4 regions of the Streptomyces sp. NPDC006283 genome follow, and region 3 is predicted to be linked to each of the others. Evidence: riboswitches for the same ligand, from Rfam matches in the RefSeq annotation. Region 3 holds a riboswitch; each other region holds the start of a gene.
The links. A riboswitch is a leader RNA that binds a small molecule or an ion and turns the genes downstream of it on or off. The one in region 3 is predicted to bind cyclic di-AMP.

Region 1: linked by a shared signal. The riboswitch ahead of ABZ070_RS17760 (C40 family peptidase) and the one ahead of ABZ070_RS22725 (M23 family metallopeptidase) in region 3 are both predicted to bind cyclic di-AMP.
Region 2: linked by a shared signal. The riboswitch ahead of ABZ070_RS12865 (transglycosylase family protein) and the one ahead of ABZ070_RS22725 (M23 family metallopeptidase) in region 3 are both predicted to bind cyclic di-AMP.
Region 4: linked by a shared signal. The riboswitch ahead of ABZ070_RS01650 (LysM peptidoglycan-binding domain-containing protein) and the one ahead of ABZ070_RS22725 (M23 family metallopeptidase) in region 3 are both predicted to bind cyclic di-AMP.

The regions. Positions count from the first base shown of each region.
Region 1 is NZ_JBEXRZ010000076.1:8,768-12,138, reverse strand. Features, by position in the region: gene pcrA (DNA helicase PcrA) at 1-1,646, opposite strand, end outside; cyclic di-AMP (ydaO/yuaA leader) riboswitch at 1,887-2,050, shown strand; gene ABZ070_RS17760 (C40 family peptidase) at 2,052-3,227, shown strand; gene ABZ070_RS17755 (hypothetical protein) at 3,365-3,371, opposite strand, start outside.
Region 2 is NZ_JBEXRZ010000046.1:30,931-34,301, reverse strand. Features, by position in the region: gene eno (phosphopyruvate hydratase) at 1-326, opposite strand, end outside; gene ABZ070_RS12865 (transglycosylase family protein) at 744-1,418, opposite strand; cyclic di-AMP (ydaO/yuaA leader) riboswitch at 1,422-1,594, opposite strand; gene ABZ070_RS12860 (transglycosylase family protein) at 1,871-2,776, opposite strand; gene ABZ070_RS12855 (cytochrome P450) at 2,984-3,371, opposite strand, start outside.
Region 3 is NZ_JBEXRZ010000116.1:227-3,597, reverse strand. Features, by position in the region: gene ABZ070_RS22730 (aldo/keto reductase) at 1-547, opposite strand, end outside; gene ABZ070_RS22725 (M23 family metallopeptidase) at 710-1,756, opposite strand; cyclic di-AMP (ydaO/yuaA leader) riboswitch at 1,767-1,923, opposite strand; gene ABZ070_RS22720 (PP2C family protein-serine/threonine phosphatase) at 2,152-3,303, opposite strand.
Region 4 is NZ_JBEXRZ010000003.1:101,834-105,204, forward strand. Features, by position in the region: gene ABZ070_RS01645 (glutamate--cysteine ligase) at 1-1,338, shown strand, start outside; cyclic di-AMP (ydaO/yuaA leader) riboswitch at 1,703-1,890, shown strand; gene ABZ070_RS01650 (LysM peptidoglycan-binding domain-containing protein) at 1,895-2,689, shown strand; gene ABZ070_RS01655 (hypothetical protein) at 2,794-3,348, opposite strand.

The DNA of each region.
Region 1 (3,371 bases), on a different contig from region 3:
AGTACGACGGCCGGGCCGGCGCCCGAGTCGGCGATCGTGCGCAGCTCCTCCATCAGCACGTTGAACCGCTTGACCGCGTTCGCCGAGCGGGCCGCCATGCCGTACGCCTCGTCGACGCGACGCAGCGCCTGCGGGAAGGTGATCTTCTCCCGCAGCGCGAGAGCGTCGATCATCGCCTCCGCGCGTTCGCCGATACCGCGCTTGGGCACATTGAGGATGCGGCGCAGCGGGACGTTGTCCTCGGGGTTCGCGAGGACACGCAGGTACGCGAGTACGTCGCGGACCTCCTTGCGCTCGTAGAAGCGCACTCCGCCGACGACCTTGTAGGGCAGACCGACGCGGATGAAGATCTCTTCGAAGACACGCGACTGGGCGTTCGTCCGGTAGAAGACGGCGACGTCGCCGGCCTTCGCCTCGCCCGCGTCCGTGAGCCGGTCGATCTCGTCGGCGACGAACTGCGCCTCGTCGTGCTCGGTGTCCGCGACGTAGCCGGTGATCTGGGCGCCGGCGCCCGCGTTGGTCCACAGGTTCTTGGGGCGGCGGGACTCGTTGCGCTCGATGACGGCGTTGGCGGCGGAGAGGATCGTCTGGGTGGAGCGGTAGTTCTGCTCCAGCAGGATCGTCGTCGCGTCCGGATAGTCCTCCTCGAACTGGAGGATGTTGCGGATGGTCGCGCCGCGGAAGGCGTAGATCGACTGGTCGGCGTCACCGACGACGCACAGCTCGGCCGGGGCCAGGTCCTCGTACCCCTTGCCGACCAGCTCGCGCACGAGCGTGTACTGAGCGTGGTTGGTGTCCTGGTACTCGTCGACGAGGACGTGCCGGAACCTCCGCTGGTAGTGCTCGGCGACATCCGGGAACGCCTGGAGCAGGTGGACGGTGGTCATGATGATGTCGTCGAAGTCCAGGGCGTTGGCCTCGCGCAGCCGCGCCTGGTACATCCGGTACGCCTCTGCAAGCGTCTTCTCGAATCCGTCCTGGGCCTGGTCGGCGAAGGTCTCCTCGTCGATCAGCTCGTTCTTCAGGTTCGAGATCTTGGCGCTGAAGGACTTCGGCGGGAACTTCTTCGGGTCGAGATCCAGATCACGGCAGACCAGCGACATCAGCCGCTTGGAGTCCGCCGCGTCGTAGATCGAGAACGACGACGTGAAGCCCAGCTTCTTCGACTCGCGGCGCAGAATCCGGACGCAGGCGCTGTGGAAGGTCATGACCCACATCGCATTGGCGCGCGGGCCGACCAGCTGCTCGACGCGCTCCTTCATCTCGCCGGCGGCCTTGTTGGTGAAGGTGATCGCCAGTATCTGGCCGGGGTGGACATGCCGCGTGCCCAGCAGATGCGCGATGCGATGGGTGAGGACCCGGGTCTTGCCGGAACCGGCGCCGGCCACGATGAGCAGCGGTGACCCTGTGTGCACGACGGCCGCACGCTGCTGTTCGTTCAGTCCCTCGAGCAGGGCGGCGGGGTCCACGACAGGGCGCGGGGCGCCGTCGCGGTAGTACCCGTCGCGGGCCGGGGGCACGTCGAACGCGCCCTGGAAGAGATCGTCCGGAAGCTGCTCCGGAGCCGATTCCTCGGGCGGCGGCGGTTGCTCGTCCCCGTCGGGCTGGAGGTCCGCCAGGAAGCTGTCGTCAAAGAGGCTGCTCATCGCTTAACGAGTCTAGGCGGCCGGACCGACAGCCCGTGGCCGCATCGGGGACACGGGCGGGACACGGTATGTGACGGGACGCATCCGTCGCGCCACAGCGGCCCGGCCGATGAGCCGCCCGCGGAAAAAGGTCACGAAAATGTATCGGACATATCGAACATCAACCTTCACAGCGCACACACGAGTTGGCTAGCGTGCTCGACCAGGCGGCCCGTACCCCCCTGGCGAACCACGCCGAACGGGCGGCCTGCGCCGAATCCGGGCTCCCGTCACAGGAGTTCGGAACCGGGGACCCACCATGCACAACCGGGGTGAATCGGACCGCGCACCACTCGGTCCGTAGGGCGTCTTCCGTTCCGCCCGAACCCGACAGCTAACCCGGTAGGCGGTCCACGGAAGAAGGAGATGCCGGCCTTGGCGTCGCATCGCAAGCCCCGCAGCCGAACCGCAAAGTCCTCCCCCGCCGTCGGGTTCACGACGGCAGCACTCGCCGGTGTGACGCTGCTCTCCACACAGAGCGCCACCGCCGCGCCCTCCGACCCGAAGCCCAGCATCGAAGAGGTGCAGAAGAAGGTCGACGACCTGTACCGGCAGGCGGGCAGCGCCACCCAGGAGTTCAACAAGGCCAAGGAAGCCACGGCGGAGAAGCGCGCCGAGGTGGACCAGCTGCTCGACGACGCGGCCAAGCGCACCGAGAAGCTGAACGAGTCCCGCCGCGCCCTCGGCAACTACGCGGCCGCCCAGTACCGCACAGGCGCCGTCACCCCCACCGCCGCGCTGATGTTCGCGGACAGCCCGCAGGCGTACTTCGACCAGACGCAGCTGATGGATCGCATGACGGACCAACAGCGCAGGGCCGTCACCGAGTACGAGACCGAGCGGGCGGCGGCTGCCAAGCAGCGCGCGGAGGCGACGAAGAGCCTCGAGTCCCTCACCGACTCCCAGGAGTCCCTGCGCACCAGCAAGCAGACCGTGCAAACCAAACTCGCCGAGGCACGCACGCTGCTGTCGAAGCTGACGGCCGAGGAGAAGGCACGGCTCGCCGCGATCGAGCGGAAGAAGGAAGAGGAGGCGCGCCGCAAGGCCGAGGCGAAGGCGAAGGCCGAGGCGGCGGCACGCGCCGAAGCGGAGGCGGAACGGCAGCGGCAGGAGCGCGAGACCACCCCGGGCGGGGACACCGGCACGGGCACCGGGACCGGCACCGGCACCGGCACGGACGGCGGCACGTACGCGGCGAAGGCCGACAAGGTCCTCGCCTTCGCCCGCAACCAGATCGGCAAGCCGTACGTCTGGGGCGCCACGGGACCCAGCTCGTTCGACTGCTCCGGCCTCACCCAGGCCGCCTGGAAGGCCGCCGGCGTGGACCTGCCGCGCACCACCTGGGACCAGGTGAAGGTGGGCTCCCGTGTGGAGACGGCCGATCTGCTCCCCGGCGACCTGGTCTTCTTCTACGACGACATCAGCCACGTGGGCATATACATCGGCGACGGCAAGATGATCCACGCCCCCAAGCCGGGCGCGAACGTCCGCGAGGAGTCGATCTACTACATGCCGATCTACGGCAGCGTCCGCCCCGCCTGACGGGCGCCGGCAGGCGACACGACGAACGGATGCCCGGGCGGCTCGGCCGCCCGGGCATCGGCATGTCCGCCGCGTCAGCCCGCACCGCCATTCAGGTCGGGTCCGGGCCGCCCCTCAGGCCCGGAGGGGACCGTCGCTCAGGTC
Region 2 (3,371 bases), on a different contig from region 3:
TTGGCGCCGAGGGAGGACTTGTCCGGGGTGGCGTCCAGGTCGAACATCGCCTGGTCGATCAGGCGCTGCTCGGTCGCGTCGTAGCCGACGAGCTCCGGGCCGATCTGCTCGATGACGGCGAGGACGGCCTTCTCGACACCCTTGCCCTGGTAGCGGTTCTGGTCACCGTCGCGGAGCTCGAGAGCCTCGAACGCACCGGTGGAGGCGCCGGACGGAACTGCAGCACGACCCGTGCTGCCGTCGTCGAGGCCAACCTCGACCTCGACCGTGGGGTTGCCTCGGGAGTCCAGGATTTCCCGGGCTACGACGACGTCGATGGACGGCACGAGCATCTCCTTCTGGGATGTGACGCGAGAAAAAGTGCAGAGGTCTGCTTGGCCTTGCGGCAAGAGCCTAACCGGCCCGGGGGCAAAGGCAGGCCGATGCCCGCCCGCTGGGACGAAAAAGGGCATCAAGACTCTCGTCACCGGACAAACAGGGTCGGATCTACCTGTCGGTAACCGATGTTGGGCCCCTCTCCGGCCTCGGAGGACCCGCAAGCGGGCCGCAGTTCCGGCCCCGGAAGGCCGACCCGGGTCCGCGGTTCCGGCCCCGGTCCACGGTTCCGGCCCCGGACGGACCGAACCCCGGCCCGGCGCGTTCGGGGGAAGGTGCGCCGGACCGGGGTGCTCGGATCCCGTGAGACACGAGGGTGCTCTCCTGCCCTGTCGGTGCGGGAGGTGCCCCTCACTCACCGGGGGAGGTCAGCTCAGGTGGAGCTGCTGGCCCGGGTGGATCACGTCGGCGTTCTCGACGATGTCCTTGTTCAGCTCGAACAGCTTCTCCCAGCCGCCCTTGACCTTCTCGGCCTCCGCGATCGAGCTCAGGGTGTCGCCGGCCTTGACCTTGTACTCGCCGTCGCCCTTCTTGAAGGACTTGGCCTTGCCGGCGGCCGTCTCGGCCTTCTTGGCCGGGGCGGGGGCCTCGGAGCGCTCGGAGCGGGTGGTGGGGACCTCGGAGCGCTCGGCGGAGGGCTGCGACTGCTCGGTGGAGCCGCTCTCGGGCGAGGCGCTGGACAGGCCGACGCCGCAGTGCGGCCAGGCGCCCTTGCCCTGGCCGGCGAGGACCTTCTCGGCTATCTGGATCTGCTGCGACTTGGACGCCTGGTCGGCACTCGAGGCGAACGCGGTGCCTCCGTAGGCGGCCCAGGTCGAGGCGGAGAACTGCAGGCCGCCGTAGTACCCGTTGCCCGTGTTGATCGACCAGTTGCCGCCGGACTCGCACTGGGCGACCGCGTCCCACTCCGAGGTGGTCGCGGCGGAGGCGGAGGTGGCGCCGAGCATCGGTGCGGCGATGGCGGCACCGGCGACACCGGCGAGGGTGGCGATACGGACGGCCTTCGAGGGGCGACGGTGCTTGGCCTTGCTGGAACGCAGCATGAAGCTTCTCCTCACCGACGCCTACGAGGTGAGCTGTCGGGTTCGGACCTGTGAGTGCCCGGCCGCGCGTCCTTGCGCGCGGCTCCACCCCTAGCCGTTCACGGCCGTCCTCCGCGGACGGCCGGGACCGGCACTTACCTTGGGTCCCCCGCTCCTGCCTTCGGCGCTGTGAGCGACGAGTGTTACCCCCGACCGACGGCAGGATTCGGCGTGACGGTCGACGGTGCCCGCGGTGGCGAGCGTTCAGACCGTAAACACAGCGCTCCCCGATGTTCAAAGACGAACATCGGGGAGAAATCGCCCAATTCAACTGCCGGAGTGTGTCCGTTTTTACAGGTGAGGGGCAAAGTGGCCGGAATCGGGGGACGATGGGGGCCAGTTGCCGCAAAGAGACGCTTGTCTCACTGGAACAGAACGGACATAGAGCCGCGAATCACCCCGCCGAACTGACCCTACTTCAGACCCAGGTCGAGCTGCTGACCAGGCAGGATGAGATCGGGGTCGGACCCGACGATCGTCTCGTTGGCCTCGTAGAGCGCCGGCCACCCACCGGGGACCTTCCGCTCGGCAGCGATGTCGCACAGGTTGTCGCCGGGCTGAACGGTGTACGCACCGGGGCCGTTTGCCTCGTCCACGCCGTTACGGGCGGAATCGTCACCCCGTGAGGCATGGCGACCGGTTTCACGCGCTTCGCCTGTATCGCCGCTTTCCGTCTCGTCGTCGGCCGGCTCGCCGCGGTGCTTGCCGGAGCCGCCGGCGGCATCGTCGGCCGGGTCCGCCCCGGTGGCACCTTCCGAGGCGTCGGAAGTGCCCGTCCCGGCAGGGTCGGTCGCGTCGCCATCCTTCGGGGCCGGCTGCCCGGTGACGTCACCCGACGGCTCGGCCGTGCCCGCACGGTCCTCCTTGTCGGCCTCGCCCGAAGAGTCCGAAGTGTTCTCGGATTCGGCCGGCTCAGTCGATTCGGAGGGGCCCGTCGACGGCTCGTCGGCGGGCGCGTCGCTCTGCCCCGGCAGCGGCAGGAGGCCCGGGTCGACACCGGTGTCGGCACTGTCGCCCGTCAGCCCGGCGAGCGGGCCACAGGCGGGCCACGCCTGCGGGCCCTGATCGGCGACCACCTTCTCCGCGACCGCTATCTGCTGGGAACGGCTCGCGAGGTCGGCGGTCGGCGCGTACGCCGTACCGCCGTACGTCTCCCAGGTCTCCTGCGAGAACTGCAGCCCGCCGTAGAAACCGTTGCCGAAGTCGGCGCTCCAGGCCCCGCCGCTCTCGCACTCCGCGACGCGATCCCACACGTTCGCTTCTGCCGCGGACGCCGAGCCCGCACCGAGCAGCGGAATGGCGATGGCGGAACCGGTCACCCCTGCCGCGACAATGAGGGCCGGAGCCTGGCGGGGTCGGCGGTGTCGTCCGTTCCCGGAGAGCATGCGGTTGCCTTTCGCGTGACAGCTGTGGACTGTGCGGCCTGCTGATGCCTGCCGAGTCGTCGGTGAACGTAGCCGCATTCGAACGTGAGTCACAAGTCGATGCAGCGGAGATCACGTGAAAGTCACAGAATTGACAGATCGTCAGTTTGTTTGAGGCGTGAACTCAACGGGCAGAGTGCGCAATCCACGCATAATGAGCCCACCGCGCCACCGCAGATCGGCCGGATCGCCCGCAAGCCGCAAGTCCGGCATTCTGCGGAGCAGCGTGGCGAGAGCCGTCTGCCCCTCGAGACGGGCGAGCGGCGCGCCGAGGCAGTAGTGGATGCCGTGCCCGTACCCCAGATGCTGGTTGTCGCTCCGCGCCAGGTCGAGGGTGTCCGGTTCGTCGAAGCGTTCCGGATCGCGGTCGGCGGCCGCGAGGACGACGAGTACGGGGTCGCCCGACGCGATCCGCTGCCCGCCGACGGTGAGCGGCTCCGTGGCGAACCGCCAGGTCGCGAGCTCCACCGGCCCGTCGTAGCGCAGCAGT
Region 3 (3,371 bases):
GCGGCTGCAGCGCCGTGTAGCGGGCGAGACCCTCGCGTTCGGAGAAGTCCAGGGAGGCCTGGAGCCGCTCGGCGCTGAGGTTGGAGGCGGCGATCGCGCGGACCTTGCCTTCCTTCACCAGGTGGTCGAGGGCGGTGACGATCTCCTCGACGGGGACGGACGGATCATCGAAGTGGGTGTAGTAGAGGTCGATGTAGTCGGTCCCCAGCCGGGCCAGCGACTCCTCAGCCGCAGCCTTGATCGTGGTGGCCGAGAGGCCCTTGTGACGGGGGTGGGCGCCGACCTTGGTGGCGACGACGACTTCTGAGCGGTTGCCGCGGGCGGCGAGCCACTTCCCGATGAGCGTCTCCGACTCGCCGCCCTCGTTTCCGGGCACCCACGCCGAGTAGCTGTCGGCGGTGTCGACGAAGTTGCCGCCCGCGGAGGTGTACGCGTCGAGCACGGCGAAGGTCCGCGTCTCGTCGGCCGTCCAGCCGAAGACGTTGCCGCCGAGGGCGAGCGGAAAGACGCTGAGGTCGGAGGAGCCGAGGGTACGCAGAGAGGTCATGCGTCGATCAACCACTCGGCCTCTACGGCGTATTCCGGCAACCCGGGCGTCGGGGGGTGTGCGCCCGGGCTGCCGGGGACATGGGTGTGCCCGGCACAGGAATCGCCGGCTGCCTCCCTCAGTGGTGCCGAGGCGCCGCGGTGGTCCCGTACCGGGCAGAGGTCAGACCGTGAGGCCCTTGCCACGCAGCCAGGCCATGGGGTCGATGCCGGAGCCGCCCGCGGTGTGCACCTCGAGATGCAGGTGCGGCCCGGTGACATTGCCCGTGGCACCGACGCGTCCGATGGTTTCGCCGGTCGTCACCTTCTGGCCGGCACTCGCCGTCATCGACGACAGGTGGGCGTACAGGATCTCGGTGCCGTCGTCGAGCTCGAGCACGATGCGGTAGCCGTAGGAGCCGGACCAGCCCGCGGACTTGACCGTGCCGCCATGCACGGCCTTGACCGGGGTTCCCGTCGGGGCGGCGAAGTCGAGGCCGGTGTGCTGCCCGGAGGACCACATCGAACCGGACTCGCCGTACGTGGAGGTGAGCGTGTACGAGGAGGTGGGGAGGGCGAAGCTCTTGGCGAGCTCGGCGAGACGCTCTGCCTCCGCCTTGGCCCGCGCGGCCTCCTCGGCCTTGCGCTTCTCCTCTGCGGCCTTGGCTTCCGCCGCGCTCTGCTGCTTCTCGGCAGCGGCCGCGGCCTGTTCGGCGGCGAGCGTCTCCGCGGCCGCCTTCGCCTCGGCGTCCACCTCCGCCTGCTGCTGCTCGGCCTGCTGGAGGATGCGGGCGCGCAGTGCCTCGCCCGCGCCCGCCCCCTGAGCGGAGCTTCCGCCGCCGTCGGCGACGGTCGTCGCGGCGGTGAGCGGGGCCGTGTTCGCCTGCGCGGCGGAGTCCGCGGAGTCGTCCGAGATCAGGGAGCCGACGCCGGGAAGGGACTTGGCGTCGGGGAGTTTGTCCGTGATGGCGTCGGGCAGAGATATGGAGACCGCGGGCTTGTCCTGCGCGGTGGCTATGCCGCCCGCACCGACAGCGGCGATCACGCCGACTCCGAGCACCGTGGAGCTGCGGGCGAGCCCGCCGCGCTGCTTGATGACGCGGTGCCGGCCGCGCACCGGGCGGATGGAGTCCTCGGTGGGATTCCACTCCTCCCAGGTCCGCTCGGGTGCGTCGTCGCCGAAGCGTTCGGACGCGAAGCGGGCCTCGGGGGCAGGCATGTTGGACGCCACGAAGGCGTTCTCCTTCCTTCCTTGTCGCCTACCGGGTTAGCTGACGGGTTCGGAGCAGGAAGGTCTCCTACGAGTACCTCGACCGCTCGACGGAGCGGCAAAAGGTGCCCGATTCACCCCAATTGGTGGTTCCCCGGCTCCCTTGCGGGATTCGGCGCGTGCGCACGGTGCCGCCACTTACGACGGCTGGGACGACCGCGCTGCGTTATCGAACGTTAATAGACCCCGGGGCCGGAATCCAAGCTGTTCCCGGTGATCGTTAACGGCTTCGGCCGGGACTTAACCGGACAGAAGCGGCCGGAACCGGGCGACTTGATCAAACGTCAGACGTGCTCATGTTTCTGATGGTGCGTTACTTGTTATGCGGAGGGGTGCGTCACGACTACGCACCGCAATCAGGACGGGTCTGCCGGAACCGCTGCCACCGTTCGGCGCCGCTCCGGCCGGCCCGCCGCGGGCCGGCCGACCGCCAGCAGCGCCATGTCGTCGTTCGACCCTCCGCCCGTGTGCCGGCGGACATCGTCGATCAGTGCGTCCAGAAGCTCGTCCGGCCCGGAGAAGAGTCGCCCGCCGAGCCCCTCGACGGGATCGTAGAAGACCCCCCGGTCGTCGCGCGCCTCCGTCACCCCGTCCGTGTAGAGCAGCAGCGTCGCCCCGTCGGGCAGCGGATACTCGTCCGCCCGGTCCGGCCACGTCCCCAACTCCCCCATTCCCAGCGGCAGCGCCGCCTCCGACGGCTCGAGCATGTCGACACCACCGTCGGCACGCAGCACAAGCGGATCCGGATGGCCACGGTTCACGAGCCGTACCAGGGCCCCGCCGCGCGGGATCTCGCCCAGCACGGCGGTAGTGAACCCCTCGACCCGGTCGAGCCCCTCCCGCCGGATGCCCTCCCGCCGAAGCGCCCGCTCCAGCCGCTGGGCCACGCCCTGCAAGGAGCTCTCCTGCTCGGCCGCCTCACGGAACGCCCCGATGATCACGGCCACCGTCCCGACCGCGCCGAGCCCCTTGCCCCGCACATCGCCGACGACGAGCCGTACCCCGTGCGGGGTGTCCTGCACGGCGAAGAGGTCGCCACCGATGAACGCGTCCGCCTGCGCCGCCTCGTACCGCGCGGCGATGCGCAGGCCGCCGATCCGCTCGACCGGCTCGGGCAGCACGGCCCGCTGCGCGGTCTCCGCGATGACCCGGGCCGAGGCGAGCTTCTCCCCGCTGCGCCGCACGACACGATTGATGAGCAGTGCGAGGGCGGCGACAGTCAGCAGCGTGGTCGTCTCCGTGAGCGCTGTGATCTGCCCGGCCGTCCGGTTCACGACATGCAGGCCGCTCACTGCGATCACCGCCGCGATCCCGGTCAGCAGCGTCGTGACCCAGCTGACGACAGGCGCCGCGATGAGCGGGGCTGCGGCGAAGAGGGGTACCGCGGTGAATTGGGCCGGGGTCAGGAGGTCGAAGACGACACCGCCGGCGATCATCAGGGCCGGCAGCCCGCGTACGGGCCACGGGGCCCTCCGGGAGCCGACCTGGTTTCGCAACTCCTGTCCCAAGGGTGGTCTCCTGCCGGGTCCGCTGACGGCCGCGGACTACTGCCGCGCCCTACCCAGGCTGAGTGCCG
Region 4 (3,371 bases), on a different contig from region 3:
GAGATCGAAATCAACCTGGTGGACGCCGCCGGGGAGCCGGCGATGAAGAACACCGATGTGCTCGAAGCCATCGCGGACCCCGCGTGGGACAGCGAGCTGGGCCGGTTCAACCTGGAGATCAACATCCCGCCGCGGACACTGACCGCCGGCGGCCCCGACGCCTGGGAGCAGGAGATCCGGGACGCCCTGAACCACGCCGAGCAGCGGGCCCGTGACGTCGGGGCCCATCTGGCCATGATCGGCATTCTGCCGACCCTGCGGCAGCGGGACGTGGGCGAGGCCGCGCTTTCGGAGAACCCGCGCTATCGGCTGCTCAACGAGCAGGTCTTCGCGGCCCGCGGCGAGGATCTGCGGATCGCCGTGGACGGGGTGGAAAAGCTGCGTACCTACGCCGACACGATCACCCCCGAGGCCGCCTGCACCAGTACGCAGTTCCACCTGCAGGTCTCGCCGAGCGAGTTCCCCGCCTACTGGAACGCCGCGCAGGCGATCGCCGGGATCCAGGTCGCGCTGGCAGCGAATTCGCCGTTCCTCTTCGGCAAGGAGCTGTGGCGCGAGACCCGGATCCCTCTGTTCGAGCAGGCGACCGACACCCGTCCCGAGGAGATCAAGGTGCAGGGGGTGCGGCCGCGCGTGTGGTTCGGCGAGCGGTGGATCACAAGCGTCTTTGATCTCTTCGAGGAGAACGTCCGCTACTTCCCCGCCCTGCTGCCCCTGTGCGACGACGAGAACCCGCGGGAGAAGCTCGACGGCGGGGACACCCCGGAACTGGCCGAGCTGACTTTGCACAACGGCACCATCTACCGGTGGAACCGCCCCGTCTATGCCGTCTCCCATGGCAGACCGCACCTGCGGGTCGAGAACCGCGTCCTCCCCGCCGGCCCGACCGTCGCCGACACCCTCGCGAACGGCGCCTTCTACTACGGGCTGACCCGCGCACTGGTCGACGAGGAGCGGCCGATCTGGTCCCGGATGTCGTTCCAGGCCGCCGAGGACAATCTGCACGCCGCGGCGCGGCACGGTATCGACGCGGGCCTGTACTGGCCGGGTATGGGCGAGGTGCCGGTGGCCGAGCTCGTACTGAGGCGTCTGCTGCCCATGGCCCATCGCGGTCTCGAGCTCTCCGGCATGGACGCGGCGTGGCGGGAGCCGCTGCTGGGGATCATCGAACAGCGCTGTGTCACCGGGCGCAACGGCGCGGTCTGGCAGGCGGAGATGTACCACCACATCGACGCCACGAGCCGCGTCGACCACCATGAGGCGCTTCGGCTCATGACGCAGCAGTACATCGACTACATGCATCTGAACGCGCCGGCGCACACCTGGCCCGTGGACTGAGTGCTCCTTGCTCGCCCGTATGGGGGCGGAGTGATCCGCCCGGCAATGTGCATTTATGTCTGGTATGGAGACTTTCTCCTGCGCTGCGCTGTAAGTCGAATTGCCATGCATTCTCGCTAGTTGAAGCTGTTTGTGGGTTTTGGGGGAACCTCGGGGGTTGCCCCGATCCCCCGTGATGTCGGTCACCTGGTCCGCTCTGTGCGGATAACGCCGTACGGGTCAGTTCCCTTCCGCGAGAAGGAATTTGAGCCATTTGACGCGGCACTGACAACGTGAATTACCCATCAGGGAGAGACGTCCGCTTTGTGATGTGAAATTCGGGACTTGTTCCGCCGGGATCCTCTCGCTTAACGTCACCGTCAATCCGGATGGACCGCCGAATCCTGCCGCCGTCCGGTACACCGCACCCACTCACGTACGGCAGGAGCGGGGGAACCAGGTAAGCCGCCGATCCGGAATACCGGAACGGCTCGGGGTGAAGTCGCCACAGATGCGACCGGGCATCTCCAGCCCGAACCCGACAGCTCACCTCGCAGGCGACGGAGAGGAATCCGCCATGCCCGCAAAGGGTAAGCACCGTCGTCCCAAGTCCCGTTCACTCACCCGCGGATTCGTCGCAGCGGGCACGGGCGGCGCCGCACTCGCCCTCCCGCTCATGGGCACCACCGCTGCTCAGGCGGCACCGGCCGCGCTGCCCGCGGCCGCGGAGAAGACCGTCGCGCCGGCCACCGTGGCCGCCGCCGCCCAGAAGTCCAAGGTCACCACCTATTCCGTGGTCGCGGGTGACTCCCTTTCCAAGATCGCCGCCAAGTATTCTCTGAGCGGTGGCTGGAAGGAGCTCTTCAACGACAACCGGAGGGCCATCGGCCACGATCCGGCGCTGATTCACCCCGGTCTCGAGCTCACGATCGGCGCAAAGTCCCCGGCCAAGGAAAAGGCCGCGCCCAAGAAGGCCGACCGGACCGCCGCGACCGACCGCGCGGACCGCTCGGAGCGGAAGAGCGCGCCGGCTGCCAAGCCCGCCACCTACGCGAACAACCTCGACGGCTGGATCAAGGAATCGCTCGCCATCATGGCCCAGCACGGCATTCCGGGAAGCTACGAGGGAATTCACCGCAACATCATGCGTGAGTCCTCCGGCAACCCGCAGGCCATCAACAACTGGGACATCAACGCCATCAACGGCACGCCCTCGAAGGGCCTGCTGCAGGTCATCCAGCCGACCTTCGACGCCTACCACGTCCCCGGCACGGCCAACGACCTGTACGACCCGGTCGCCAACATCACGGCCGCGTGCAACTACGCCGCCGACCGCTACGGTTCCATCGACAACGTGAACGGCCCCTACTGACGGGACCGTTGCGACGGCCGACAGGCCGCAGCATCTCATCGCCGGGCCGGAGCCCGGGGCGTCCGGCGGCGCCCCGGTCTCCGGCCCTTGGCCGTGCCCGGCGCTCAGCCCCGCACGGCCACATGGAACGAGGACAGCCACAACACCACGGCCGCCCCTGCCCCCACCACAACACGCACGCTCTCATCCGTCGACCCGGCCAGGGCGACCGCGGTGCCGACGACCGCGACGACCGTCAGCAGAACGGCCGTCCACGTGTACTGCCACTGATCGAAGAGACGCGCCAGCGGAAAGAAGTGCAGACCCACCACGAGGCAGATCCCCGGCGGGATCAGCTCGGCGTGGCCCGTCGCGTTCGAAGCGGCGATCACCGCGAAGATCGCGACGACCTCGACGGCGTTCACGAGGCCGACCCCGCGGTTCCACTTCTCCGGCAGCCGCACCGTGCGGCGCGCGGGTCCCGCGGCGCCCCGGAACGCAACAACAACGGCCGCGACGGTCAGCGCGGCGCCCACACCGCCGACGGCGACGGAAACAGTCGTCGATGCGAGCCCGGAACCGGCCGCGCAGGCCCACACCAGGGCGAACACCGCGAGAACCACGGCCCCCCGGCGGCGCAGCTGCTGAGTGAGTACCAGGCACTCCGTGTCGGTGGTCATGGCCGGAGGCTACAGCGATCGTC